DNA from 3 places in the Pantoea eucrina genome. Region 2 is predicted to be linked to each of the others. Evidence: predicted binding sites of a transcription regulator. Region 2 holds the regulator's gene; each other region holds the start of a gene.
The links. Region 2 encodes Fur, which represses iron uptake genes when iron is present. Its sites were predicted from a motif close to ATAATAATGAGAACNACTATCAA; they were not measured.
Positions count from the first base shown of each region.

Region 1: a site for Fur is predicted at 7,263-7,285, ahead of zupT (zinc transporter ZupT). Genes of this name have one in related genera too.
Region 3: a site for Fur is predicted at 7,817-7,839, ahead of LAC65_RS17205 (TonB-dependent siderophore receptor). Genes of this name have one in related genera too.

Region 1 is NZ_CP083448.1:2,856,047-2,865,886, forward strand. Features, by position in the region: gene parE (DNA topoisomerase IV subunit B) at 1-44, opposite strand, end outside; gene yqiA (esterase YqiA) at 90-671, opposite strand; gene cpdA (3',5'-cyclic-AMP phosphodiesterase) at 675-1,502, opposite strand; gene LAC65_RS13530 (DUF1249 family protein) at 1,545-1,970, opposite strand; gene nudF (ADP-ribose diphosphatase) at 1,967-2,602, opposite strand; gene tolC (outer membrane channel protein TolC) at 2,816-4,285, shown strand; gene LAC65_RS13545 (DUF1190 family protein) at 4,425-5,099, shown strand; gene LAC65_RS13550 (glutathionylspermidine synthase family protein) at 5,107-6,270, shown strand; gene ygiD (4,5-DOPA-extradiol-dioxygenase) at 6,323-7,102, opposite strand; gene zupT (zinc transporter ZupT) at 7,299-8,066, shown strand; gene ribB (3,4-dihydroxy-2-butanone-4-phosphate synthase) at 8,106-8,762, opposite strand; FMN riboswitch at 8,871-9,020, opposite strand; gene ubiK (ubiquinone biosynthesis accessory factor UbiK) at 9,192-9,497, shown strand; gene hldE (bifunctional D-glycero-beta-D-manno-heptose-7-phosphate kinase/D-glycero-beta-D-manno-heptose 1-phosphate adenylyltransferase HldE) at 9,537-9,840, opposite strand, start outside.
Region 2 is NZ_CP083448.1:960,707-970,546, forward strand. Features, by position in the region: gene nagB (glucosamine-6-phosphate deaminase) at 1-557, opposite strand, end outside; gene nagE (N-acetylglucosamine-specific PTS transporter subunit IIBC) at 898-2,922, shown strand; gene glnS (glutamine--tRNA ligase) at 3,072-4,742, shown strand; gene LAC65_RS04495 (hypothetical protein) at 4,978-5,373, shown strand; gene fur (ferric iron uptake transcriptional regulator) at 5,435-5,881, opposite strand; gene fldA (flavodoxin FldA) at 6,238-6,768, opposite strand; gene ybfE (LexA regulated protein) at 6,906-7,181, opposite strand; gene ybfF (esterase) at 7,340-8,104, opposite strand; gene seqA (replication initiation negative regulator SeqA) at 8,348-8,890, shown strand; gene pgm (phosphoglucomutase (alpha-D-glucose-1,6-bisphosphate-dependent)) at 8,916-9,840, shown strand, end outside.
Region 3 is NZ_CP083450.1:138,944-148,783, forward strand. Features, by position in the region: gene LAC65_RS17185 (LysR family transcriptional regulator) at 1-702, opposite strand, end outside; gene LAC65_RS17190 (M20 family metallopeptidase) at 821-1,951, shown strand; gene LAC65_RS17195 (YfcC family protein) at 1,948-3,342, shown strand; gene LAC65_RS17200 (methyl-accepting chemotaxis protein) at 3,597-5,522, shown strand; gene LAC65_RS17205 (TonB-dependent siderophore receptor) at 5,620-7,737, opposite strand; gene LAC65_RS17210 (MFS transporter) at 7,951-9,186, opposite strand; gene LAC65_RS17215 (GNAT family N-acetyltransferase) at 9,271-9,840, opposite strand, start outside.

The DNA.
Region 1 (9,840 bases), 1.5 Mb from region 2:
GTCAGGACCTCAATCGCGTCAGCATTATAGTTTGATTGGCTCATTGTATTTGTCTGATGAACAAGAGAAAAAGGAGCCCATGACGCAGCTTAGGAGAGGGATAAACCCAGAAAATCTACTATCTGCGTAAAATGGCGTTCAAATCCGATAAAGGCGTGATTGCCGCCCGCTTCAACCGTCTGCCGGCATGCGCTGTAGTAATTCAGTGCCTGGCGATAGTCGAGGATCTCATCGCCGGTCTGCTGCAATAGCCAGAGCAGATCGGGCGCATCAAGCGGGTCAATCTGCATCACTTTCAGATCGTAAATATGGCGTGACTCTAACACATATTGCTGGCCGGTGTAGGGATTACGGTTCTCGCCCAGATAATCCGTCAGCAGCTCAAACGGACGTACCGCCGGATTCACCACCACCGCTGGCAGCATAAAACATTGCGACAGCCAGGTCGCGAAATAGCCGCCCAGCGATGAGCCAACCAGCCCCAGCGGTTCGCCGGTATGCTGCATCACTAACTCTTCCAGCAGGCTGGCTGCCTCCTCCGGAAAAGCGGGCAGCTGAGGCACCAGAACATTAATGTGCGGCTGCGCTGCGGCGCACCACGCCTGCAGCTGCGTCGCTTTGGCTGACTGCGGCGAGCTATTAAATCCGTGCAGATAGAGCAGCGTGGCCATTAATCAGTACCCATCTGAGTCAAGGTCCGGCCGGAACATATCGCTTTGCAGGCGATTCACTTCCGTCTCCAGTGAGCCATCCGCCGCTAATGTCAGCCAGCGCCAGCCGGGGGCCAGCGTGTCAATGGTGAAACTGGTGCAGTGCGGTTTGAACTGGACGCAGGTAGAAGGCGAGGCCAGAACCCGGCGCCCCTGCCAGTGAAGATCGAGCTCCTGATGAATGTGGCCACATACCAGATGCTGCGCCTGCGGAAAAGCCTGTAACACCGCTTCCAGCTGGTGCGGGTTACGCAGGCTATGCTGATCGAGCCAGGTACAGCCGGAAGGCACCGGATGATGGTGCAGCAGGATGAGCGAGTGCCGCCCAGGAAACCGCGCAAGTGACGCTGCCAGCCACTCCAGCTGATAGTCGCTCAGCATGCCGTGTGGCACGCCAGATACCTGGCTATCGAGCAGCAGCAGCTGCCACTGCTCCCCCAGCAGAACGTGTTTATCTGCCGCTATGCCTGCTTCGGCGAGGGTATTCACCATCGCTGGCTGGAAATCGTGATTACCGGGCAGCCAGACGCATGGCTTTTGCAGGCGGGCAATACCGGCAACAAAATGCTGGTACGCTTCCACGGTATGATCCTGCGCCAGATCGCCGGTCGCGATAATCAGATCATATTCGTGCTGCTGTGCCGCGATAGCATCCAGCACCGCATCGAAGCTCGCCCAGGTGTTAACCCCCAGCAAAGATTGGTGCTTCCCCGCGAAGAGATGGGTATCAGTGATCTGCAGGATCCGGATCGCGGATCCTGGTGCCGCAGGAAAAGTGAGCAGGCTATCCAAAGCGTTTCCTTAATCTCCACGCCATCAATGCGTCAGACGCGTTTAGCAAACAGGCACGGCCAGAGCACCGTGCGCCAGGCAGTAGCGCAGCCAGTCAGCCAGAAACTGGTTAATCTGATGTTTTTCATCACGCTGATGCAATTTTTTATTAGGATAATCATAGCGTGCTTTAAAGCGATAGATCTGCTGTGTGGAACACACTTCAGCGACCATCGCATCGTGATAGAGCCGCACTGACATCGCGGGCAGACTCCAGTAGCTTACCGCCGGCGCCACCTGCCGGATTTCAACCAGCGTGGTATAACGCGTTGATTCTTCAATCGTCAGCTGATAACGGGCGCCGTTGACCTGATAGAGCACCGAGGCGCCTGCTTCATCACTGCGCGGCAGCAGGCGACGCAGCTGCGCGAAGTTCGTTTCGCACAGGCGCATCATTTCGGGAAAATCAGGGGTATAGCGCTGTTTCATTTTACCTTCCACTCACGTCGTAGTGTTTCATGGTGCAACGCCAGCCATTGCAGCGCAATGACAGAAGCTGCGTTATCAATAATCCCCTCTTCCACCCAGCGATAAGCCTGTTCGCGGCTCACCACATGTACGAGAATATCCTCATTCTCTTCCTCCAGCCCATGGTTCCCTTCTGCCAGGCTGGCATCCACTTCACCCACCAGCACCGACAACCGTTCAGAGGTGCCGCCAGGGCTGGCTAAATAACTGATAACCGGTTTCACGCGCCCGACATTCAGGCCCGCTTCTTCCTGTGCTTCGCGTCGTACGACCTCTTCCGGCGTTTCTCCGGGCTCAATGATACCTGCCACCATCTCCAGCAGCCAGGGTGTGGCGCTGGAATCAAGAGCCGGAATGCGGATCTGTTCGATTAAGACGACTTCGTCGCGCAGGGGATCATAGGGTAGCAGCACGGCGGCATGTCCGCGCTCGAAAACTTCACGCACTACTTCACCACTCATTCCGCCATTAAAAAGGCGGTGGCGAAAGCGATAGCTGACGATGGAAAAAAAACCGTCATAACGGGTATCGCGTGCAATAATTTCTACATCGTTTTTTGTGAAAGTCACAGGGGATTTTTTTTCGCCCGCCATCGTCTGGTTCCTTATGCAGATTGGGATAGAGCATCGAAAAGCCAACCCTTGTGCTCCATCCGAGTGGTTCTTTCTGAATTATTTACGTAAATTAGGGAAAGAAGGCACGTTCAGCCAACCTATCTCTGACAGCGCCTCTGTAAAATCGGCGATTATTTTTTTGGCTTAGCAGCAGCACTTTTCGCGTCACAGGCTGCAACAAAAGGAATGCAAATGAAAAAACTGCTCCCATTTTTTATTGGACTGAGCCTGGGCGGATTCAGCCTTGCCAGCCAGGCAGAAAACCTGCTGCAGGTTTATCAGCAGGCGCGCCTGAGCAATCCCGATCTGCGTGCTTCTGCCGCCGATCGCGACGCTGCGTTTGAAAAGATCAACGAAGCGCGCAGCCCGTTGCTGCCGCAGCTGGGCCTGGGTGCAGATTACACCTATAACAACGGCTATCGTGATAACAGCGGACTGAACACCACTACCAAAAGCGCCTCGCTGCAATTAACGCAGACGATTTTTGATATGTCAAAGTGGCGCAGCCTGACGCTGCAGGAAAAAACTGCCGGCATTCAGGATGTCACCTACCAGGTCGCGCAGCAGGATCTGATCCTCAATACCGCTACCGCCTACTTCAACGTGCTGAATGCGATTGATACGCTCTCCTATACCGAAGCGCAGAAACAGTCCATTTATCGCGAGCTGGATCAAACCACGCAGCGCTTTAATGTCGGCCTGGTGGCGATTACCGATGTACAGAACGCCCGCGCCCAGTATGACAGCGTGCTGGCGAATGAAGTGACGGCCCGAAACACGCTGGATAATGCGGTTGAATCGCTGCGTCAGATCACCGGGATGGACTACCTCTCCCTGGCCTCGCTGAGCATCGATCGCTTTAAAACAGCACGGCCTGATGCGGTCGCCAGCCTGTTAAAGCAGGCTGAGAGTCGCAACCTTAACCTGCTCTCTGCGCGCCTGAGCCAGGATCTGGCTCGTGAGCAGATCCGCTATGCTGAATCGGGCCATATGCCTACGCTGGATCTGACGGCGTCGACCGGTCTGTCTAACAATAAATATAGCGGCAGCCGGGCGAATCAGAGCATCACCAATAACGACTCGATCTCGGGTTCAAATCAGGTCGGCCTGAGCTTCTCATTACCGCTCTACAGCGGTGGTTCAGTGACCTCGCAGGTGAAACAGGCGCAGTACAACTTTGTCGCCGCCAGCGAACAGCTGGAAGGCGCGCATCGCAGCGCGGTGCAGACCGTACGCTCCTCGTTTAACAACGTGAATGCGTCAATCAGCAGCATTGATGCGTACAAACAGGCAGTGATCTCTGCGCAAAGCTCACTCGACGCCTCTGAAGCAGGCTATCAGGTGGGTACCCGTACGATTGTTGATGTACTGGACGCGACCACTACGCTGTTTAACGCTAAACAGCAGCTCTCCAACGCGCGCTACAGCTATCTGATTAACCAGCTGAATATCAAATATGCGCTGGGTACTCTCAATGAGCAGGACCTGCAGCAGCTGAACAGCGCGCTGGGCAAAGAGGTGACGACCTCACCTGAAGTCGTCGCGCCGGAAAATAGCCAGCAGACTGCACAGGCCGACAGCGCACCGCAGGCGGCAGCTTCCGCTCCGGCGGCGTCTGTTCAGCCGGCAGCGCGCAACAGCGGCAATCCATTCAGCCGCTGACAGCAAAAGGGGCCCCTGCGGCCCCTTTCGCATTTGAACGTATAGCTACGTAAAGATCCGCGCCCTGTCAGGCTTCACGCTTTAAATCCCCCCTCGCATCACCTATCCTGACTGCAACTCTGGGTACAGGATAATCACTATGAAACGGACAAAAAATATCCGTCATGCCGCTTTTCGTAAAGGCTGGCAGGCACGTCATCTTACGCCCGTCGCGCTGGCGGTCACTGCAGTATTTATGCTGGCAGGCTGCGAACAGAGCGACGAAACAGTTTCGCTCTATCAGAATGCTGACGACTGTGCGAAAGCCAATCCGGATCAGAGCGGTCAGTGTAAAGCCGCTTATAACAATGCGCTGAAAGAGGCGGAGCGCACCGCGCCTAAATATGCCTCACGCGAAGATTGCGTGGCGGAATTTGGCGAAAATCAGTGCCAGCAGGCACCGGCTCAGGCGGGTGCGGGCACCACCGCAAACAATGCCGAAGCACAGCACAGCGGCGGCTTCTGGATGCCGCTGATGGCTGGCTACATGATGGGACGTATGATGGGCGGCGGCGCCGGTTTTGCTCAGCAGCCGCTGTTTTCCCCTAAAACGCCTGCCAGCCCGGCTAACGGACAGTTCGTAGACGCCGCCGGTAAAAACTATGGCTCAGCAACCTCTGGCCGTACCATGAACGTGCCTAAAACCGCCATGGCACCTAAACCGGCCACGACCTCGACCATTACCCGCGGTGGCTTTGGTGAGACGGTCGCGAAGCAAAACAGTATGCAGCGCAGCAGCGCCAGCGGCACCAGCAGTCGCTCGCTGGGAGGCTAAGCGCCGTATGCAACGTATTGCTATCAGCGAACGCCCGGACTGGCGCGCAAAAGCCACTGAATATGGCTTTCAGTTTCACACTATGTATGGTGAGCCTTACTGGTGTGAAGAGGCCTATTATCAGTTCACGCTGGCACAGGTAGAGACGCTGGAAAGCGTTACGGCAGAGCTGCATCAGATGTGCCTGCAGGCGGTGGAAAAAGTGGTTAACAGCGATGCGCTACTGACCCGCTTCTGCATTCCGAAACACACTTGGGAGTTTGTCCGCGAATCCTGGGCTCAGCGTCAGCCTTCGCTCTATTCCCGTCTGGATCTGGTGTGGGATGGCAGCGGTGAGATCAAGCTGCTGGAAAACAACGCCGACACGCCGACGTCACTCTATGAGGCCGCTTTTTTTCAGTGGATCTGGCTCGAAGATCAGCTCAAAGCGGGCAACCTGCCGGCGGGCAGCGATCAGTTTAACAGCCTGCAGGAGAAGCTGATTGAGCGGTTTGCGGTTCTGCAGCAGCAGCACGGCTTTAACTGGCTGCACTTTGCCTGCTGCCGTGATACGGAAGAGGACCGCGCGACGGTACAGTATCTGCAGGATTGCGCCACAGAAGCGGGACTTCCCGGCGAGTTTCTCTATATCGACGAGATTGGACTAGGGGAAAAAGGCCAGTTTACCGACCAGCACGATCGCGTCATCAGCAACGTGTTCAAGCTCTACCCCTGGGAGTTCATGCTGCGCGAGGTGTTCTCGACCAAGCTGGCCGATGCCGGCGTACGCTGGCTGGAACCCGCCTGGAAAAGCATCCTCTCCAATAAAGCCCTGCTGCCGCTGCTGTGGGAGATGTTCCCGGACCATCCCAATCTGCTGCCCGCCTGGTTTGCAGATGACAGCCAGGCGCCGCAGATGGATAAATATGTGGTGAAGCCGCTCTTCTCCCGTGAGGGCGCCAACATCCGTATTATTGAAAACGGCAACGAAATTGCGCGCGCTGACGGTCCCTATGGCGAAGAGGGTATGATTATCCAGCAGTTCTGCGCGCTGCCCCGATTTGGCGACAGCTATACGCTGATTGGCAGCTGGCTGATAGACGATCAGCCGGCGGGGATTGGCTTACGCGAAGATCGGGCGCTGATCACCCAGGATCTGTCGCGCTTCTATCCGCATACTTTTATCGGCTAACCTGGTGGCGCATTCCGGTGCGCCCCCTTCCGGCCTGCGACGCCGCGGGCCGTTATCCCACCTGCGCTGACAGCATACTGATTGCGCCCATCTCCATGCCCTCAACCGGCACGCTGACCGCCTCACCCGCTGCGCGTGCGCCCAGAATATAGAGCAGCGGCAGATAGTGTTCAGCGGTCGGATGCGAAAGCGCCGCGCCCGGATGCTGCTGATAGTTAACCAGCGGATGATCGGCTGCCGGCGCGTCGCTGGGCAGATTATCGCGCACATACTGGTTAAACGCTTCGGCCCATGGATACGCCGGCGCACTCCCCTGCCACTGCAGCTTGCGCAGGTTATGTACCACGTTGCCGCTCGCAACCAGCAGGATCCCCTCATCGCGCAGCGCAGCCAGCTTACGTCCGGCCTCAAAATGCCATGCGGCGGGCCGGGTACTGTCCACGCTGAGCTGCACCAGCGGAATATCCGCCTCAGGATAGATTTTGGCCAGCAGGCCCCACGAGCCGTGATCGAACCCCCAGCTCTCATCTTTTTCTGCCGCCGGCAGCAGCTCCGTTACGCGCTGCGCCAGCGCAGGCGATCCGGGTGCCGGGTAGCGCACGTCAAACAGCGCCTGCGGAAATCCGCCGAAATCGTGAATAGTGCGTGGCTGTTCCATGGCGGTTACCCGCGTTCCGCGCGTGTACCAGTGCGCGGAAATCGCGAGAATAGCGCGCGGGCGCGGCAGATCTCTGCCCAGCTGCTGCCATACCCGGGTATAACGGTTCTCTTCCAGCACGTTCATCGGGCTGCCATGACCCAGAAACAGAGCAGGCATACGGCCATCACACATTTTCACACCTCATCGCTGTTGCTTTCATAAGCGTCACAATACGCGCTTGCCAGGCCACTTAAACGCGGAGAAGCGTGATAATGTCTGTCAGCAAATTTGAATAAGCGTGAACGACATAACTTTACGCTTAATAACTCGATATTTTATAAGGTTAATTATAATGTAACTGGTAATCATTATCATCATGGAGCTTGCTATGTCGGTGCCTTTACTGCTCACTATTCTGGCCGGTGGTGCCACCTTTATTGGCGCCCTGTTTGGCATTCTCGGTCAAAAGCCGTCAAACCGTCTGCTCGCCTTTGCGCTCGGCTTCGCCGCCGGCATTATGCTACTGATTTCGCTGATGGAGATGCTGCCAGCGGCGCTGCATACTGCGGGAATGTCACCGATGCTGGGATACGGTATGTTTATGCTCGGCCTGATCGGCTATTTCGCGATGGATCGCCTGCTGCCGCATCAGCATCCGCAGGATCTGATGGCCACTCAGGGTCGTCCCGTTAACCTGAAGCGAACTGCTGTGCTGCTGACGCTGGGCATCAGCCTGCACAATTTTCCTGAAGGGGTCGCCACCTTTGTTACTGCCAGCAGCGATATGGAGCTGGGGCTGGGCATCGCTTTAGCCGTGGCCATCCACAATATTCCTGAAGGACTGGCGGTTGCCGGGCCGATGTACGCGGCGACCGGTTCCAAAGCCAAAGCGCTGTTCTGGGCCTGTATTTCTGGTATGGCGGAAATTCTGGGCGGCGTCATTGCCTTTCTGCTGCTCGGTCCGGCGCTGTCGCCGGTAGTGATTGCTGCCATTATGGCCGCCGTCGCAGGGATTATGGTCGCACTTTCGGTGGATGAACTGATGCCGCTGGCGCGCGAAATCGATCCGCACAATAACCCGAGCTATGGCGTGCTGTGTGGGATGACGGTGATGGGGCTGAGTCTGACGCTGCTGCAGACCGCCGGCGCGGGCTGATTTCCCGCCCTCCGGCTGGTCTGCTTTTGTATGCCAGCTTTAGCTGGCCTGACGGGTCTCACGCTGGCGGCGGTAAGCCACCAGATCTTCAATGGTCACCACGGGCATATCATGCTGCTGCGCAAACGCGATCGCTTCAGGGGCGCGCGCCATGCTGCCATCGTCGTTAGTCAGCTCGCACAGGACGCCAGCCGGCCTGAAGCCCGCAAGCGTGACCAGATCGAGCGTGGCCTCGGTATGACCGCCGCGCGTCAGTACGCCACCTTCGCGCGCGCGCAGCGGGAAAACGTGTCCCGGACGGTGCAGGTCAGCCGGTTTAGCATTATCAGCAATCGCGGCGCGGATAGTGGTGATGCGGTCAGCTGCAGAGACGCCGGTGGTCACTCCCGCTGCGGCTTCAATCGTAACGGTAAATCCGGTGCCGTAAGAGCTGGTGTTGTTCTCTACCATCATCGGCAGATCGAGCTGCTGGCGGCGGGCCTCATTGATGCAGAGGCAGACAATGCCGCTGCCGTGGCGGATAGTCAGCGCCATCTGCTCTGTGGTCATGGTCTCGGCGGCAAAAATCATATCGCCTTCGTTCTCGCGATCTTCATCGTCAAGAACCATCACACCGCGACCGTTACGCAGTGCGTCAAGTGCACGTTCTACACGCTGTTCCGGCGTGCCAAATTCAGAAAGAAGCGTCTGATTCATGGTAATTAACCTTAAAATATTATGAGTTACCAGAACCAGGGCGAGCTTAGGAGTGCGTGAAAAATACACATGGCAAAAACGTGACGCGGGCATAAACCCGGCTGATGTCGTTACCCTCTCCCATCCGGACTTTAACCGTCGGCCCCGGAATCACACCGGATCTGCTGTCCTTTTGCACGGTCGCAAAAGCGCTCGCGGGCTTTCAGCAGAAGCTGATTTACCGCCGGTGGGGAATTTCGCCCCGCCCTGAGAATAAGCAAAATCACTATAGCGTTATTCACCGGGACGGGCAATCGACAAAAGTGCAATTGCTTTTGCACATCATGCGTTGCGGATTTCGGGTTTAACCTTTTTGGTTCTGGCATTACACTTACTTCTTGTACCGTCGGAAAACGTGCTGCTCACAGCCACTGCAATCAGGAAATAACCATGATCGACACAAAAAAAATTGAACAACTGGCGCGCCAGGTCCATGAAGCGATGCCGAAAGGCATCCGCGACTTTGGCGACGACGTGGAGAAGAAAATCCGGCAGGTTCTGCAGGCGCAGCTGACCCGTATGGATCTGGTTAACCGTGAAGAGTTTGATGTGCAGACTCAGGTCCTGCTGCGCACCCGCGAAAAGCTGGCAGCCCTGGAGCAGCGTCTGGCTAAACTGGAGAGTGAAAGCCCGGCGGCACCGGCGCCAGCAGTGGTGACGCCCGATCCGGCCGGTAAAATCGATACGCCACAGTAAATATGATCAGCCGGGTGGCTGCTGCCCCCGGCTGTCTGCTCAGTGACTGCGGATCGTTTTAATAATGTTGGTGGTGGAGATGCCATCTTCAAAGTTAAGCACGCGTACGTCACCGCCGTTGGCCCATACTTCTTTGCTGCCTGCGATCTCTTCCGGCTTGTAATCTCCGCCTTTCACCAGCAAATCCGGCAGCACATCGGCAATCAGACGCTGCGGCGTATCTTCTTCAAACAGTACGACCCAGTCCACCGCTTCGAGTGCGCTCAGCACAATCATCCGGTTCTCCTGCGGATTAACCGGCCGGGTTTCGCCTTTAAGACGTCGGGTTGACGCGTCGCTGTTC
Region 2 (9,840 bases):
AGCGCATATTTAGGGACCTGGCTGACATCGCCATCGAAAAAGCGTGAATTAGCGACACGCGTATCATGCGTCAGCGTTTTTATACGTGTACGCGATGAGAGCGAGGAGGCGGGTTCATTAAACGCAATATGGCCATCATTGCCTACACCACCCATAAACAGGTGGATTTTACCAAACGCACGAATCTTCTCTTCATACTGGCGACATTCTGCGTCAATATCTTCCGCATTGCCATTCAGAAGATTGATGTTTTCTGACGGAATATCAACGTGATCGAAAAAGTTGCGATACATAAAGCTGTGATAGCTTTCCGGGTGCGCTTTCGGCAGACCGACATACTCATCCATATTGAATGTGACAACATGCTTAAAGCTGACCTGGCCCGCTTTGTGCATCTCAATCAGATGCTTGTAAGCTTCCAGCGGCGTGCCGCCCGTAGGCAATCCCAGAACAAAGGGACGCTCAGGGCCTGGGTTAAAGGCGTTAATCCGGTTGACGATATGGCGGGCTGCCCATTTGCCAACCTGAGCAGGTGTAGCCAGCGGAATCAGTCTCATAGTGCACCTCGGTTAAACAGATAAAAAGAATATGCTGTAGCAGCCGTGATCAAGTGTGAATGAGGTTAACGCGTTTATCAGCAAGCTACAGCGAAAAAGAGCGGTTGATATTTTTTATCATAAAATAAGTTTGTGGCAGTGACCAGTATTAAGCGACTTATATTGGCTATTAAGGTGATAAAAGTCACAACTGGAGCGGTTTTAATTTGCGAGGCGAATTAATTTATCTTTACACTGCATCTCGCAGAGAATCGTCTTATCAACACGCCAGGTGCCGGGATAATAAAACCAACCCGTACCAGGGGATACGCCAGTCTCATAGGGGGAGAACAAGGTGAGTATATTAGGCTATTTACAAAAAGTCGGCCGTGCGCTGATGGTGCCGGTGGCCACGCTGCCGGCGGCCGCTATCCTGATGGGGGTAGGCTACTGGATCGATCCCGACAGCTGGGGGGCAGGTAACGCACTGGCGGCACTGCTGATAAAGTCAGGCTCCGCGATTATCGACCATATGTCGGTACTGTTTGCGATTGGTGTCGCGTACGGTATGTCTAAGGATAAAGATGGCGCAGCGGCCCTGACCGGCTTTGTTGGCTTTCTTGTGGTGACCACGCTCTGTTCGCCTGCTGCAGTCGCTATGATCCAGAAAATGCCGCTTGAGCAGGTGCCTGCGGCGTTTGGCAAAATTGAAAACCAATTTGTCGGTATCATGGTGGGTATCCTTTCGGCGGAGATGTATAACCGCTTCAGCCATGTCGAACTGCCTAAAGCGCTCTCTTTCTTCAGCGGGCGTCGCCTGGTACCGATTCTGGTCTCCTTCCTGATGATTGTCGTGGCGTTTATCCTGATGTACGTCTGGCCGGTGATCTTCGGTGGTCTGGTAAGCTTTGGGGAACATATCCAGAAACTGGGTTCTGTCGGGGCGGGGGTATACGCCTTCTTTAACCGACTGCTGATCCCGGTTGGCCTGCACCACGCGCTCAATTCCGTGTTCTGGTTTGATGTTGCGGGTATTAACGACATTCCAAAATTCCTCGGCGGCGCGCAGTCTATTGCTAACGGCAGCGGCATTCCGGGTATTACGGGTCGCTACCAGGCAGGCTTCTTCCCGATCATGATGTTTGGCCTGCCGGGTGCGGCACTGGCTATCTATCACTGCTCGCGTCCTGAGAATCGGGCAAAAGTGGGCGGCATTATGCTGGCAGCCGCTTTCGCAGCATTCTTTACCGGTATCACTGAGCCGCTGGAATTCTCCTTTATGTTCGTGGCCCCGGTGCTCTATGTGATCCACGCGGTACTCACCGGTATTTCCGTGTTTATTGCGGCCAGCATGCAGTGGATTGCCGGCTTTGGCTTCAGCGCCGGCCTGGTAGATATGGTGCTCTCGTCGCGTAACCCGCTGGCGGTGCACTGGTGGATGCTGATCCCGCAGGGCCTGGTCTTCTTCGTGATCTATTACGTCGTCTTCCGTTTCACTATCCGCAAATTTAATCTGCTGACGCCGGGCCGCGAGCTGGCAGCGGATGATGAAACCGATGGTTATGATGTGAATGTCACGCCTGAAAGTAGCGGTGAAACGGCGACTGAATCGCTGGCGCGTCGCTATATTGCTGCCGTCGGCGGCTCTGAAAACCTGACGCATATTGATGCCTGTATCACGCGCCTGCGCCTGAACGTGAAAGATTCCGCACAGGTCAGCGAAGGTGTGGCAAAACGTATCGGCGCTTCAGGCGTTATTCGTCTTAATAAGCAGAGCGTGCAGATTATTGTGGGTACGCAGGCGGAGAGTATCGCTACTGCGATGAAGTCCGTATTGACCAAAGGCCCGGTGGCGGCCGCCAGCGCTGCGCCTGTGGCTAAACCGGTTGTGGCAGCAGCAGCGCCTGCGCCCGCGGCTACACATAAGGCGATTGCCACGCTGCTGGCACCGGTATCAGGTCATGTAGTGGCGCTGGATAAGGTGCCGGATGAAGCGTTCGCCAGCAAAGCGGTAGGTGATGGCCTGGCCATTCAGCCGTCGGATAGCCGCGTGGTGGCACCGATTGCCGGTACCATAGTGAAAATCTTCAATACCAATCACGCCTTCTGTCTGGAAACAGAGAGCGGCGTTGAGATAGTGGTGCATATGGGGCTGGACACCGTTGCGCTGGCAGGGCGCGGTTTTACCCGGCTGGTGGAAGAGGGCGCGACCGTTACCGCTGGCGAGCCGATCCTGGAGATGGATCTGGACTATCTGAACGCTCACGCGCGCTCGATGATCAGTCCGGTGGTGGTCAGCAACAGCGACGACTTCGCAGGTCTTACGCTGCTGGCAACCGGCACGGTCGTTGCCGGCGAAACGCCGCTCTATGAGGTGAAAAACTAACCCCGGGCGTCTAACCGATAAGGCAGGAAGCGATTCCTGCCTTTTTTGTTTTAAAAGCGCCAACAAACGGTTGTTTCCCTTCAGCGCTTTGTGGATCATACTCCGTTACTTCGAGGTAAAATCACCCGTTATTGTTTGAGGATTTTGAGATGAGTGAGGCTGAAGCCCGCCCAACGAACTTTATTCGTCAGATCATCGACGAAGATTTGGCGAGCGGTAAGCACAGTAGTGTGCATACCCGTTTCCCGCCAGAGCCCAATGGTTATCTGCATATTGGCCATGCAAAATCGATCTGCCTGAACTTTGGAATCGCACAGGATTATCAGGGGGAATGCAATCTGCGTTTCGATGATACCAATCCGGTTAAAGAGGATATGGAGTTCGTCGAGTCGATCAAAAATGATGTGCAATGGCTGGGCTTTGAGTGGAGCGGCAACATTCGTTACTCATCCGACTATTTTGATCAGCTGTTTAATTATGCTGTCGAGCTGATCAACAAAGGACTGGCGTACGTTGACGAACTGTCACCCGAGCAGATCCGCGAGTATCGCGGCACGCTGACGGCGCCGGGCAAAAACAGCCCGTATCGCGATCGCAGCGTCGAAGAGAACCTGGCGCTGTTCCGGAAAATGCGCGATGGTGGCTTTGAAGAGGGTAAGGCGTGCCTGCGTGCCAAAATCGATATGGCTTCCAGCTTTATTGTGATGCGCGATCCGGTGCTCTACCGCATTAAGTTTGCCGAGCACCATCAGACCGGTAACAAGTGGTGCATCTATCCGATGTACGATTTCACGCACTGCATCTCCGATGCGCTGGAAGGGATCACGCATTCGCTCTGTACGCTGGAGTTTCAGGATAACCGTCGCCTGTATGACTGGGTGCTGGATAACATCACGATTCCGGTGCATCCGCGGCAGTATGAATTTTCGCGCCTGAATCTGGAATATGCGGTGATGTCGAAGCGCAAGCTGACGCAGCTGGTGAGCGAGAAGCGGGTTGAAGGCTGGGACGATCCGCGCATGCTGACCGTTTCAGGCCTGCGCCGTCGTGGTTACAGCGCGGCATCAATTCGTGAGTTCTGCCGCCGCATCGGTATCACCAAACAGGACAATATCGTTGAGATGGCTTCGCTGGAGTCATGCATTCGTGACGACCTCAACGAAAATGCGCCGCGTGCTATGGCCGTGCTCGACCCGCTTAAAGTCGTGATTGAAAACCTGCCTGCCGGGCATGATGAGATCATCACCATGCCAAACCATCCTAACCGGCCGGAGATGGGAACGCGCGACGTGCCTTTCAGCCGCGAAGTGTGGATCGATCGCGCAGATTTCCGTGAAGAAGCTAACAAGCAGTATAAGCGTCTGGTACTGGGTAAAGAAGTGCGCCTGCGTAACGCTTATGTGATTCGCGCTGAGCGCGTGGCAAAAGATGAGGCGGGCAACATCACCTGCATCTATGCAACCTGCGATGTGGATACGCTGAGCAAAGACCCGGCTGATGGCCGCAAAGTAAAAGGGGTGATCCACTGGGTCTCCGCAATTCATGCGCTGCCCGCTGAGTTCCGCCTCTATGATCGTCTGTTCAGCGTGCCTAACCCGGGCGCGGCAGAGGATTTCCTCGCGACTCTGAATCCGGACTCGCTGCAGATCAAGCAGGGCTTTGTGGAGCCAGGACTGCGCGAAGCGGCAGCAACCTCGCCATACCAGTTCGAGCGTGAGGGCTACTTCTGCGCGGACAGCGTCTACTCGCAGCCATCAGCGCTGGTATTTAACCGCACGGTAGGCCTGCGTGATACCTGGGCGAAGATCGGCAGCGAATAATAACCGCTTCCGGCATCATAAAATTATATAAGGGCGAGTATTCGCCCTTTTTTATTATCCTCTTTTGCTCCCCGGCAACCATTTATTCTGCGTTAAATAAAATCGAGCTGGTATGCGGGTTTACGACTTGTCTGACTTTAAAAAAATTAACGCATTTGACCGTGTTAAATCCTTTTTTTCAGGTAGGCTATGCGCACTCCGGACTTGGTCTGTGGCTAGCAAAAAGGGAAAAATAATGACAAGCCTCGCTCAGGAAGCCAAACATAGCGTTGTGGTTTTACATCAGCTCATTGAACGTATTTTTAATCATGCGGATGTCAGCAACGATACCATGGGGCTGCTGCTGTCGCATTTCCATCCTGATTTCCGGATGGTTACGCCACAGGGCAGACAGCTGAATCTGAATGACGTTGAAGATCTTTTTCGCCGCCTGTGCGGACAGCGTGAAGGAATGCGCATCGCGACCAGCGAACATGCAATCATTTCTGAGCAGCAAAAAGAGGTCACCATTCAGTATCGCGAACTGCAGATACTGAACGGCGAGAGCCACAGCCGTATTTCGCTGGCGGTGCTGGACTGCACAACGGAAAATCCGCGCTGGCGCTATCTGCAGGAGACACTGGTCGCCTGAACTGCAGCAACAAAAAAACCGGTGCCTGCACCGGTTTTTTTATTTTGCAGCGTAGCTGACGTTATTTATCGTTATGCAGCGTTTCATCTTCCCGGCAGTCACCCACTTCGCAGTGACCATACAGATAGAGGCTATGGTTAGTAAGCTTAATGCCGTGGCGGGTCGCGATTTCGCGCTGGCGCGTTTCGATCGACTCATCGCTGAACTCAATCACTTTACCGCAGTCCAGGCAGATAAGATGATCGTGATGCTGCTGCTGCGTTAATTCAAAAACGGACTTGCCGCCTTCGAAGTTATGACGGGTTACAATGCCCGCGTCGTCAAACTGGTTCAGAACGCGATATACCGTGGCCAGACCAATCTCTTCGCCCATATCGATCAGGCGTTTGTACAAATCTTCCGCACTGACGTGATGGCACTGGGGTTCCTGAAGCACTTCCAGAATCTTTAATCTGGGCAGCGTGACTTTCAGGCCAGCCTTTTTCAATGCGGAATTGTTGTCAGTCATGCGGATATTGTCCTGTTACTTTGCTAGTCATTTGCGGCTTAACAGCCTTGAATGTGTGGTTAACGCGCATTCTCATTTGCGTCTCATTATAGAACCGGGGCAGGCGAATAGAAACCAGGCAAATGCTAAAGAAATCACCAGAGGCGGGAGTAACGCTCTTGCTGTCGCCGGCGGGATTATACAGTGCTGGGTTCTCAGTTCACTCAGCCTCAGCCTGCTGACAGAGGAATAAGCCGTTAACCGTTGCGGGTATTCTACAGAATTGCAGGGAAAAGTTAAAAAAGCGTAGCTATTATTTTTATAGGCAATTCCGTTACCCGATGTTAACCGTGCCTGCATCGGGTAACGGCAACACATTATGCCTCAATAATTTCTTTAAGCTGCAGCTCATCAAAAATCTGCTTCACCCAGCCCTCGACGCGCGCATTCGTCAGCTCTGGCTGACGATCTTCATCGATGGCGAGCCCGAGGAAATGCTTCTCATCGGCCAGACCTTTAGAGGCTTCAAAGTGGTAACCTTCAACAGGCCAGTGGCCCACGATGATTGCGCCATTTGGCTCAATAATGTCGCGAATCGTACCCAGCGCATCGCAGAAGTACTCGGCATAATCTTCCTGGTCGCCACAGCCAAACAGCGCAACCAGCTTGCCATTGAAGTCAATCTCTTCCAGCGTCGGGAAAAAGTCATCCCAGTCGCACTGCGCCTCACCATAATACCAGGTAGGAATACCCAGCAGCAGAATATCAAACGCTTCCAGATCTTCTTTCGTGCTCTTAGCAATGTCATGCACTTCGGCGACATCTTTACCCAGTTGTTTCTGGATCATCTTTGCAATGTTTTCAGTGTTGCCGGTATCGCTGCCGAAGAAAATGCCTACGATTGCCATGGGTTAGGTAGCCTCTTAAATCCTGAATGTGAGAGTAAGTCAACAGACTATACAGATAAGCGAATGATAGCAGACCCTGAAAAAGCGCGGAACGCGCAAAGCGCAGAGTTTGTGTTCCAGTGTGCGGTCTGCATAAATTATATGAGTTTGAGCTGCGTCAGCAGCATCTGCTCAATCAGCTCGCTGCGGCTGATATTTTGCTGCTCAGCCAGCGTATTGAGCGCGTCAACCGCTTCGCCGGACATTTTGAGCTCCACGCGCCGTAGCCCACGAACCTTATCGCGTTTAAGCTGATTGCGCTTATTAATGCGCAGCTGCTCATCGCGCGACAGCGGGCTGGTTTTCGGGCGGCCCGGTCGTCGCTCGTCTGCAAAGAGATCAAGCGTGGTACGGTCTGTCTGTTCTTTTGCCATGATTTGCGAAACTGAGTGGGCGCGAACGGCGCCGCGCGATTAAACACATTATCGGCCAGCCACAGTGTCTGACCACCGTGGCAAAATTTTAGCGCGACATCATACTCCAGCGTCAGACGTGACGCCAATCTTAAACATAGCGCAGTAAGCTTTTGCTTTCAGAGCGTAAAAAAGCGCCGCACGGCACGTAACACGGCATCAGGCTTCTCTGCATGCACCCAGTGCCCGGCACCGGCAATGACCTGCGCCCGCGCCTCAGGAAACTGGGCCAGCAGCGCGGCCCGATAGTGATTATCCAGATAAGGAGAGTCGCCGCCGCGAATAAACAGCGCCGGATGAGCCGAGGCGGGAATAGGTTCCCAGCCCGATATCGTCGCGTAGTTATCCCATAATACCGGCACGTTGAACCGCCATTCTCCTTCAGCAAAGGACTTCAGGATAAACTGAATGATCCCCTCTTCAGGGATAAACTGTCGCATCACCGCTGCGGCTTCACTGCGGCGCGTCACGCCGGCGGCGGATACCGCGCGAATCGCCGCAAAGATCTCATCGTGCCGGCGCGTCTGATAGTCAACGGGAGCGATATCAATCAGCACCAGCTTGCCAACGCGTTCAGGCGCCAGCGCACTCAGTGCCATAGCGATTTTGCCCCCCATCGAGTGGCCAATCACATCAACCTGCGTGATCTGCTGCGCATCCAGTGTATCAACCATATCCTGCGCCATTGCAGCATAGCTCATGCTGTTGCTGCGCGCCGATAAACCGTGGTTGCGCACATCCACCTGCAGCGTAGTACGCGCATCGGCTACGCCACGCGCCAGCCCGCCAAGGTTATCCAGGCTGCCGAACAGGCCATGGATAAGCAAAACCGGTGCGCTGTGAGAATCAGATTGTGCAGTTTGCAGACGGGCATTCAAAATCATGGCTAAAGTTCTTACAGTTGAGAGCGTGGGTTAGGGTATCATGATTCTACCTGTCCGGGTGGCGGTCGCCAGGTATTAGGGCATATTCTGACTTTTGCCCGTAAACGTTGCCAGCGCTATCAGCTATTGCGGATTTAACTTTATAATCAATATGTCAGATCCCAGGCTCTCTGCGTGCCCGCTACCGGTAAGGGCGTTGCAGAATGCGGGATTCTGCTAGTTGCCAGACTCGTACGGAATAAGATGAAAACGATTGAAGTTGACGAAGAACTCTACCGTTATATTGCCAGCCACACGCAGCACATCGGTGAAAGCGCCTCAGACATACTGCGTCGCATGCTGAAATTTACCGCCAGCTCGCGCGCTGCAGCAGCGCCAGCAGTAACGGCCCCGGTAAAAGAGGCGACAGCAGCAGCAGAGCCTGAAGCGCGTCCGCAGGACCGCGTGCGTGCCATGCGCGAGCTGATGCTGTCAGATGAGTATGCCGAGCAGAAAAAAGCGGTTAACCGCTTTATGCTGATTTTGTCAACGCTCTATCGTCTCGATCCTGATGCATTTGCCGATGCTACCGCATCGCTGCAGGGACGTACGCGCGTCTATTTTGCCGGTGATGAGCATACGCTGCTGCAAAATGGCACGCATACCAAACCTAAGCATGTGCCAGGTACACCTTACTGGGTCATCACAAACACCAATACAGGCCGTAAATGCAGCATGGTGGAGCACATCATGCTGGCTATGCAGTTCCCTCCGGAGCTGACAGAGAAAGTTTGCGGCACCATTTAAACTGAAGCGTCAGGGAGAAGCGCCAATGGCCAATCACCCCCGTGCCGGGCAGCCTGCCCAGCAGAGCGATTTGATTAACGTTGCACAATTAACCTCGCAGTATTACGTCCTGAAGCCGGATGCGGCTAACCCGGACCATGCGGTGAAATTTGGCACATCTGGCCACCGCGGCAGCGCGGGACGTCACAGCTTCAATGAAGAGCACATTCTGGCTATCGCACAGGCGATCGCCGAAGAGCGCAAAAAGAACGGTATTACGGGTCCATGCTACGTGGGCAAAGATACGCACGCGCTCTCTGAGCCCGCTATTCTGTCAGTACTGGAAGTGCTGGCGGCGAACGGTGTGGATGTCATCGTGCAGCAGGATAACGGCTACACGCCAACGCCCGCTATCTCCAATGCTATTCTGGAGCATAACAAACGCGGCGGCGCGCAGGCTGACGGCATTGTGATCACCCCTTCACACAATCCACCGGAAGATGGCGGCATTAAATACAATCCGCCAAACGGTGGGCCGGCTGATACCAACGTCACAAAAGTGGTGGAAGATCGCGCTAACCAGTTGATCAAAGGCGGTCTGCAGGATGTGAAACGTCTGCCGCTGGATCAGGCGTGGCAGAGCGGCCACATTGTTGAGCAGGATCTGATTCAGCCTTATGTTGAAGGACTGGCGCAGGTTATCGACTTCCCGGCGATTCAGAAAGCGGGACTGAAAATTGGCGTAGATCCGCTTGGCGGCTCAGGTATGGCTTACTGGCAGCGTATCGCTGAGCATTACAACCTCGATCTGACCATCGTTAATGACGCTATCGACCAGACCTTCCGCTTCATGCATCTGGATAAAGATGGCGTGGTGCGCATGGACTGTTCATCAGAGTGCGCGATGGCGGGTCTGCTGGCGTATAAAGACAAGTTTGATCTGGCCTTCGGCAACGATCCCGATTATGACC
Region 3 (9,840 bases), on a different replicon from region 2:
AGAAACGGCGCTGGTAAACAGGTTACAGCTACAGGCGGGCGTAAAGATGAGTCCTTCACTCCTGAACATGGCATTCAGATAGCGCTGGAGACCAAACTGCTCATCCATGCCGATGAGCCGGTGCTCAGCCAGCTGTGACAGCGTAACTTTATCCAGCGCGGCCAGCGGATGTGAGGGGGGCACGACCGCACAGATCGGACCGCGCCTGAAGCTGTTACAGCGAAGTCCGGGCGGGCCGGAGGGGCCAAAACTCACCGCCATATCCACCTCACCTTTTGCCAGCAGCGTCAGCGTGGTCTGCATATCTCCCGACTGAATATTCACAAAAACCGCCGGGTAAGCCTGAGAGAACTCGGCAATAACGTGACGGATCACTTCGTCTGCCATCCCCTGGCCCACGCGCAGCGTAACGCTGCCGCCGCGCATATGGCGCATATCCTGCAGCTGCCGCTCCAGCTGACGGCGGCGCTGACTGGTCAGCGCATAATCCTCTGCCAGCAGTTTACCCGCATCGGTCAGGACCACATTTCTGCCGCGTCGTTCCAGCAGCGGCAGCTGCAGCGCGCGCTCCAGCTGCGCCAGCTGGCGGCTGATGGCGGAAGCATTGACGCCCAGCGCATCTGCAGCGCGGCGGATCCCGCCGTGCATTCCGACCTCATACAGGTAGCTTATCGATTTTTCGGGATAGCTGGATAATGTCATACTTTCCGCTTATCTGTTGATCTGAGAGCAACAATAATAGCCAGCGCAGCTTATTTTTCTACCGTGTTTTTTCTGCGCATACTGCCTGTGCAAACCCGACAGACAGGAAAACTATAAAATGAAAGCGATTACTCTTTATCTGGAACAGCATGCCGCAGATATTCTGGCGGACATAAAAACGCTGGTGGCGGCTGAATCTCCCTCTGATGACAAATCTGCCGTTGACGCCTGCGGTGAAGTGCTGCAGCAGCTATTTCAGCAGCGTCTTAACGTGCGTGCGGAAATAACACCGCAGCAGCACTATGGTAATAACCTGAAATTTTCGCTGGGCGGACAAACGCCGCAGAGCACCATTATTGGCCATTTCGATACCGTCTGGAATAAAGGCGAGCTTACGCTGCGTGAAGAAGAGGGACGCCTGTACGGCCCCGGCATTCTCGATATGAAAGCGGGCCTGGTGCAGGCGATCTGGGCAGTACGCGCACTGCAGCAGCTTGATCTGCCAGGCTGGCAAAATGTGGTGTTTCTCTGCAACAGTGATGAGGAGCTGGGCAGCCCCGGTTCGCAGCAGTGGATTGAAACCCACGCCCGGGGCTCCGCCCAGGTATTTGTTGTCGAGCCAGCGGTAGCGGGCAGCGGCGCGCTGAAGGTCGCCCGCAAAGGCACCGGCCGCTATGACCTTACGCTGACCGGCCTGGCGGCGCACGCCGGCAACAATCCGGAAGAAGGTGCCAGCGCGGTGCTGGAGATGGCGCAGCAGATTCTGGCGCTGCACGCGCTCAACGCGCCCGAACGTGGCACTACGGTCAACGTCGGCGTTGCCAGCGGCGGCAGCCGGGCGAACGTGGTGGCGGATCGCGCGCGTCTGGAAGTGGATACGCGCGTCACCTCTGAAGAGGAGGCGGCCCGCCTGCACGCGGCAATTATGCAGCTCCAGCCGCATGACCCGCGCGTGACCCTGCATATCAGCGGTGAACAGGGGCGCCCGCCCATGCGCCAGAGCGCGGCATCACGCGCACTGTTTGCCCGCGCGGCGCACATCGGTCGTCAGCTGGGCCTGACGCTGGAAGGCGCCTCCGTGGGCGGCGGCAGCGACGGCAACTTTACCGCCGCACTCGGGCTGCCCACGCTGGATGGGCTGGGCGCCACCGGTGCCGGTATTCACGCGCGGCATGAGCATATTATTGTTGCGGAGGTGGTGCAGCGTACGGCGCTGCTGGCTGGCCTGCTGAGCGGAGAGACGCCATGACACAGATATCGCTGGAAAAACCGGACAGGGCTGTGCGCCAGCGGGAGGGCCTCAGCCCCTACCTGCTGCTGTTTATTATTCTGGCGCTGGCCGCCGTGGCGACCTGGATTATACCGGCGGGCGTCTACGATTATGAGACGCGCGACGGCATTAAGTTTGCCGTCAAAGAGAGTCTGCATGCGGTGCCGCAGAGCGGTGTGCTGCCGCTGGAGATCTTTATGGCGATCGCTGCGGGCATGGTTAAACAGGCCCCCATTATCTTTCTGATCCTGTTTACCGGAGGCGTACTGGCGGTAATCGAGAAAACCGGGGCGATAGCGACGGCTCTGCAGGCGCTGTCGCGCAGCAGCACGCTGAGTGATACGCGCATCATCATTATTTTCGCCGTGATTTTCTCGCTGCTCGGCACCACCGGCGTGGTCGTCAATGCGGTGGTCGCCTTTGTGCCGATCGGACTGCTGGTGGGGCGCTCACTCGGACTCTCCCCTATGCTTGGGGCCTCGCTGGTCTATCTGACCTGCGCCGCCGGATATAACGTCGCGATCCTGAATCCGGCCACCACCGGGCTGACGCAGCATCTGGCGCAGCTGCCGCTGTTCTCCGGCATGCTGCTGCGCGCCCTGACCTGCCTGCTGTTTGTGGTCAGCGCCGCGCTTTATCTGATCCACGCCGTGCGCCGTGCGCGTAAAAACGGTGAGTGCCGGCCCGCTATGTCTGCCGCTGCGGAGAGTATTGCTCCGGTAACCGGACGACATAAGCTGATTCTGGCGACCACGGCGCTGGCGCTGCTGCTCTTTATTGCCGGTACGGTGCGCTATCACTGGGGCACCCGTGAGATGTCAGCGATGTTTATTCTGCTGACTATTATCGTCGGACTGATGGGCCGTCTCTCAGGATCGGACATTGCCAACACCTTCCTGGCAGGCTGCGCCACGCTGGTCAAAGGGGCGTTTATCGTGGGGATGGCCGCTGCCATTTCACTGGTGCTGCAGCAGGGCAATGTCCTCGACCCGATCGTCGGATTTCTTTCCGATCTGCTGGAGCCGGTGCCCGCCTGGCTGGCAACGATCGGCATGTTTATCAGCGCCGCGCTGATCCACTTTGGTATCTCATCCGGCTCGGGAGAATCGGCGCTTCTGATCCCTATTTTCTCACCGCTGGGCGATAACCTTGGCCTGACGCGCCAGGTGATGGTGCAGTCGGTACTGCTGGGTGAAGGGATCGTCAACTGTATGAGCCCGACGTCCGGCGTGCTGATGGCGGTGCTCGCCACGGCAGGCGTTTCATTCGGTCAGTGGCTGCGCTTTGTTGCCCCGGTCATCGCAATCTGGTTTGTGATCTGTGTGGTGATGCTGCTGACAGGGGTCGCTATCAACTGGGGGCCGTTCTGACCCGACGCTTTTCAGGCAGCGCCGCCTGATACCAGGCGCTGCCGTATCCGGTGGCGGGGATCCGCTTATTTAGCGCGATCCTGTTTTCCCCGACGCCATATTGTTCTGGATCATCATTTATTTATTTATAAAAAGACGAACGTTAAAAATAGATATCAAGCTTCTGTGAGCCGTGACGATAGTAAATTGACGGCAGAGCACGCGTTCCGCCTCCCTCTGACCTGCATTTCATTATCTCACTAAAGGTGAATTTTATGGGCCTTGCTCACTCCCTCTCAAATATTAAAATCGGAAAGAAACTGGGAGCCGGTTTTATTATTGTGATAGCCGCCTCACTGGCAATCACTGTTATCGCATTTGATTGTTTTCGCAGCATTAAAGATAACTCAGCCCGGCGCACCGTGACGGTTGAGATGGTGAATACGCTCAGTAAAGCACGGCTGAATCGCACTCTGTATCAGTACACGAAAGATGAGCAGTTTGCCGTGCGGAACGTTGAGGCGCTGAAAGAATTTACCGCGCTTTATCAGCGTCTGGAAAGCTTTAGCTGGAACGCAGAGGGGCTGCAGAAAGTGAACCAGCTGGGTGAACTGATGCACAGCTATCAGGATCAGCGCGAAAAATTTATTGCCGCCGCTAAAGAAACCACCACGGCCTTCAGTGCAATTACGCCTGCCGCGCTGATTAAGCTGGCACATCAGCTGGAGTCGCTGAATCGCGGCCTGACGCCAGAGACCGCGCCGCCGGTTATGCAGCTTACGGCGACCCTCTACGATACCGCTAATATTGAAGAGAACTTCCTGAAAAATCCCGGCGAAACCAGCAGAGACGCCATCGCGGATAAATTTATCACCATCACCACCCTCACCGAACTGCTCGACAGTTTTAATCAGGGGGATATCACTACCGCAACGCAGGCCGTGCTGGCCACGGTCAATCAGCAGCGCCCCGCCCTGGCGCCCTACCTGAACGCTTTTAACAGCGAGAAAAGTGAATCCATCATCCTGACGGGCGCGGCGGAGCGGCTGAATGCGGGCGTGGCAGATATGTTCAGCTATCAGTCGCAGCTTTCTGCCTCGTTTATCAAAGGCGCTGAGTGGCGCATCGCTATCGCCGCCGCGATCTGCGTGGTGCTGAGCCTGCTGATTGCCTGGCGCATTACGCGCAGCATTACGCACCCGCTGCGTGAAACGCTCAGCGCGGCGCAGCGCATTGCCGCAGGCGATCTGACCACGTCGCTGAAAACCACCCGTGGCGATGAGCTGGGAGAGCTGATGCAGGCGGTTGACAGCATGAACCATAGCCTGCAGACGATTATCGCTAACGTGCGCAGCGGCGTCAGCAGCGTGGCGCGCGCCTCCGCAGAGATTGCCGCCGGCAATACCGATCTCTCTTCCCGCACCGAGCAGCAGAGTGCTGCCGTGGTGCAGACCGCCGCGAGTATGGAACAGCTGACCTCTACGGTGAAGCAGAACGCTGAGAATGCGCATCACGCCAGCCAGCTGGCGGCCGACGCCTCCGGCAATGCTGGCCGCGGCGGCGAGATTGTTCGCGACGTGATCGCTACCATGAGCGGTATCAGTCAGAGCTCCGGTAAAATTGGTGAAATCATCAATGTCATCAACAGTATCTCGTTCCAGACCAATATCCTGGCGCTGAACGCAGCGGTTGAAGCGGCGCGGGCCGGAGAACAGGGACGCGGTTTTGCCGTGGTAGCGGGCGAAGTCAGAAACCTGGCGCAGCGCAGCTCTGTGGCGGCAAAAGAGATTGAGACGCTGATCCGCGAATCACTGGATCGCGTCAGCGACGGCTCAGCGCTGGTGGATCGTGCCGGTACGACAATGAATGATATTGTGCAGTCGGTGACGCAGGTGCGCGACATTATGGGTGAGATTGCCGCCGCCTCTGATGAACAGAACCGGGGCATCTCGCAGATTGCGCAGGCGATGTCGGAGATGGATACCACCACCCAGCAGAATGCGGCTCTCGTTGAGGAGTCTTCTGCCGCAGCAAGCTCGCTGGAGTCGCAGGCGATTGAACTGGAGAAAACCGTGGCCATCTTCCGTCTTTCCGCGGAACAGGAAAATGCCGCCCGGGTTGCTCCGAAGCCCGTGCTGACGCCGTCGCCGGCTAAACCCCGGCCTGTGTCCACAGCGGACGCCAGCTGGGAAAGCTTTTAACCTGCGCCGACCAGAAAAAAGCCCGTAAGCGGATAAACCAGCTTACGGGCTGTATGTTTGCCGGCGTCAGGCTGTACGCCGGCCACCTATTATCCGATCAGAAATCGTAACCCACGGTCGCAACAATTGAGCGCTCAGCGCCCCAGTAGCAGTAGCCCGTGCCGTAGCAGGCGGCGACATATTCCCGGTCGGTGAGGTTATTGGCATTAACCTGTACATAAGCCCCTTTCAGCTGGCTGTTCCAGGCACCGAGATCGGCGCGGACCGACGCGTCAAACAGAGTGGCGGAAGGCAGGCGCCGGGTATTTTCATTATCAGCCCACTGTTTGCCGATGTAACGCACGCCGGCACCCACGCTCAGACCATAGTCAAACTGATATTTACTCCAGAGCGAAGCCATAGAGTTGGGGGTGACATATGGCGTGTGGCCATCGTTGCCATCCACCGAATCTTTATACCGTACGTGACTGAGGGTGTAGTTAGCGATGGTGCTGAGACGCGGCGTCAGCTGGGTATGCGCCTCCAGCTCCAGCCCCTGTGAATGCACTTTACCGGCAGGCACAAAATAAGAACCCTGCACAATACGGTTGCCGACATCTTTCTGCGTAAGATCGTACACCGCTGCGGTGTAGAGATCGGAGGTCCCCGGCGGCTGATATTTCACGCCCGCTTCATACTGCTCTGCGGTAGTGGGTTTCAGCAGGTTGCCGTTCTGGCCCGAGAGCGACTGCGGCGTAATAGCCTGGCTATAACTCACATAAGGTGAGACACCGTTGTCAAACGCATAAAGCAGCGCGGCACGACCGCCCACGTGGTCATCCTGACGCCGGTTTTTGGTCGCCTGATCGTAGTTCTCAGTCTGCGACACAATGCGGTCATAGCGGCCCGACAGGTCAAGATGCCACTTATCCCAGACCATCTCATCCTGCAGGTAGACGCCGGTCTGATAGTAGTAGCGCTGCGAGCGTTCGAAGGTATACACGTCGTTGGCACCCACGGAGGCCCCGGTCCGCGCATTCAGCTGACTGGCGTTGCCGCTTGCGTCATGCAGGTCGTTTTTATACTGATGGTATTCCGCGCCCAGCACCACTTTATGGTCTACTGCGCCGGTGGCGAAATCTGCTTCCAGCTGATTATCGATCGCGTACGCTTTCAGCGATGAGCGCGAGCCGGAGTAGTAGCGGTTCAGCAGATCTGAACTGTTCCCTGTCCAGCCGATTTGATACACCTGGTCGAGATCGACGTTTGAGTGAGAGTAGCTGGCATTAGAGCGGAACGCCCAGGTGTCATTAAAGCGGTGCGCAAATTCGGCGCTGTAGATCTGCTCGCGGCGTTTGAACTGGTCGAGTGAGCTCTGGCCGTCGTAGAAGCCATTGCTCAGCTTATAGCCGTTATGTTCGGTGATGCTGCCCTCACCCGGTACCGCGCTGTGGTAGCCGCCTGAGGGATCTTTCTGCAGATAGGCGCGCAGCAGCAACGAGGTATCTTCTGACGGCTGCCAGAGCAGCGAGGGTGAAATCGCATATTTCTCTTCCCGCGTGTGTTCGTACTGGGTGTCGCTGTTGCGGGTAATACCGGTCAGGCGGAACGCCAGCTGATCGTTCAGCGCATCGGTGTAGTCAAAGGCGGCTGAAGTGGTGTTGTTGTTACCCGCCGAGAGACGGAAATGCCCTTCCTGCCGGAACTGCGGACGTTTTGACGTCTCCATCACCAGCCCGCCCGGCACCGTCTGACCATAAAGCGCAGATGAAGGACCTTTAATCACATCGATACGCTCCAGGAACCAGGGATCAACCTGCAGCACGTTATAGCTGCCGGGATCGCTCATGAGTCGCAGGCCATCCAGGAAGACATTGTCGACATCGCCACCGTGGAAACCGCGCAGTGATACCGTATCGTAACGCGACGCCGCACCGGCGAAGTTTGTAAAGGCGCCTGCGGTATAATTCAGCGCCTGATTTACGCTCATCGCGCCCTGATCTTCCATCTGCTGACGCGTCACCACTGAAACGGCCTGACCGGTAGTGATCAGCGGGCGATCGGTTTTAGTCGCGCCCTGGCTGGTTTTCGCCGTATAGCCGGTGGTGGGAGTCGTAGCCGTTTCAGCCGGCTGCGCGGTGACAACCAGAGTCTCAGCTGCATACAGCAGCGGTGATGCAGATAATGCGACGGAGCAGAACAGAACAGAACGCTTCAGAGTAAAAGGCACTCGCATGGTTAATTCCCTTAAAAACACGCAGTTCTCTCCGGTGCAGCCGGAGAGCCGATGGATGCCAGAGGCAATGGTAATGCTAATATTAATGAGAATTATTATCTTTTTGATAGTGGCATTTCAAGATGTGTCTGCAGTTAAATTTTCTGCCGGAAACCGGTTAAAAAGTGGGGGAATGGCTGAAAAGCGAGCCGCAGCTCGCTTTAGATAAATGCGTCAGGCCTGCTGCAGCGCGGGCTGCCGCCGCCGGTTTTCACGCAGAAATGCGCGGATCAGCCCCAGCCAGAGCAATCCGCAGGTCAGATTAATCAGGCTAAAGCCGGTACTGTAAAAGCTGAAATAGGCGTATTTTGCCGCTTCAATGCCGAGTGCAAAAATCAGAATTGTTACCATACCCACCATCGCTGCCACGCTGCCCTTGCCCGCCTGGCTGGAAAAAAGCGTCATACGATAGAGTCCGGCATTAACCAGTCCGGTGCCAAAACCGTAAAGGCTGAGGCCGGCGGTCAGCCACAGATAGCTGTGCCGATCGGCTATGGTCGCGACTGCCGCCAGCGCAAGACCGGCTACCACCGGCCAGGCTCCCAGCTGCAGCGGTCGCTGGATCGGCAGCCGGCTGCTGAGGCGCCCCAGCGTCAGGTTACCGGCGATCATCGCCAGAAACACCGGCAGCTGCAGCAGCGCATACTCCATACGGCTCAGGCCGGCATCGTGCATCAGAATAACCGGCGACAGCGCTACCCAGGCGAGGCAGGGAATGGTCACCAGGCCGATTGCCAGCGAGCCGCGCATAACCTGGCGATCGCGCAGCAGCTGCCAGTAACCCCTGCCCAGCGCGCCGGGTGAGATCGAGCGCGTACGATCCCCTGCGGTTTCCGGCATAGTGCACCACAGGCCCAGCAGGGCCAGCGCCGTCACGCCGCCGAAGAGCCAGAACAGGGTGCGCCAGTCGCTTATAGTCAGAAAAGCGGCCCCGGCCAGCGGCCCGGCCAGCGGAGCCAGCAGCGCGACGTTTGCCATCAGCGCCATGATCTTCACGCTCAGCGCTTCACTGAACGCCTCCTGAATAGCGGCGTAGCCTACAGAGCCGATAAAGCACAGGCTGACTCCCTGCAGAAAGCGCAGCAGTACGAACTGCTCAATGCTCTGCACCCAGTGAGTGGCAATGCAGGTCAGCATAAAAAAAGCGACGCCGCTAAGCAGCACCGGACGCCGCCCGATGCGATCGGAAAGCGGCCCCAGCAGCCACTGCAGCATCATACCGCCGATCAGATAGGCGGTTAGCGAAGCGGAAACCCACTCAGGTCCGGCACCAAACTCCTCAGTGACCAGCAGCATGCCGGGCTGGATCATGTCATGCGCGATATAGGTGGCGAATTCAAACAGTACCAGCGAGAGCGGAAAAATTATGCGGCGGCGCGTGAGCTGCGACACCGGTTCATACAGGGCCATTACCGATCCTTACCCGTTGCAGAATGATAAAAAACGCGGTTGCCGGAGCAACCGCGTCACAGATGTCAGCCAGCGAACGCCTTATCAGCGCCAGCGGGCAATCGGGTTATCCAGCGTACCGGCAAACTTGAGATTTTCCGCCGGGTCGGTGAGGTTAATCATCTGCTGATTATTCGCCAGCTGCAGCCGGTTAAGGCAGGAGCGGGTAAACGCCGGGGTAAACATATCAAAGCGTGCAAATTTAGCTGCCAGCTGCGGATGCGCCTGCTGATACTCTTTCACGCACTGCGCTACCGCCTGCCAGAACTGAGCCTGCGACAGCGTACCGGCGTCGTGCAGAATGGCGCTGATAAAGCGGAAAATGCAGTCGAATACGTCGGTAAAAATCGACAGTAACTTGAGATCGTCCGGCACATCCACTGCCAGTCGGCTCACTTTTTCCGGCAGTTGCGCGTCCGGATCCATGACGGCAATCTCTTCACCAATATCTTTCATGTAGGCGCTGACCGGCACATTGTTCTCCAGCAGCACGATCAGGTTTTCGCCGTGGGGCATAAACACTAAATCGTGCTGGTAGAAGCAGTGCAGCAGCGGGCTGAGATAGCAGTTCAGATAGCGCGCCACCCACTCTTTTGCCGGCAGGCCTGAGTCAGC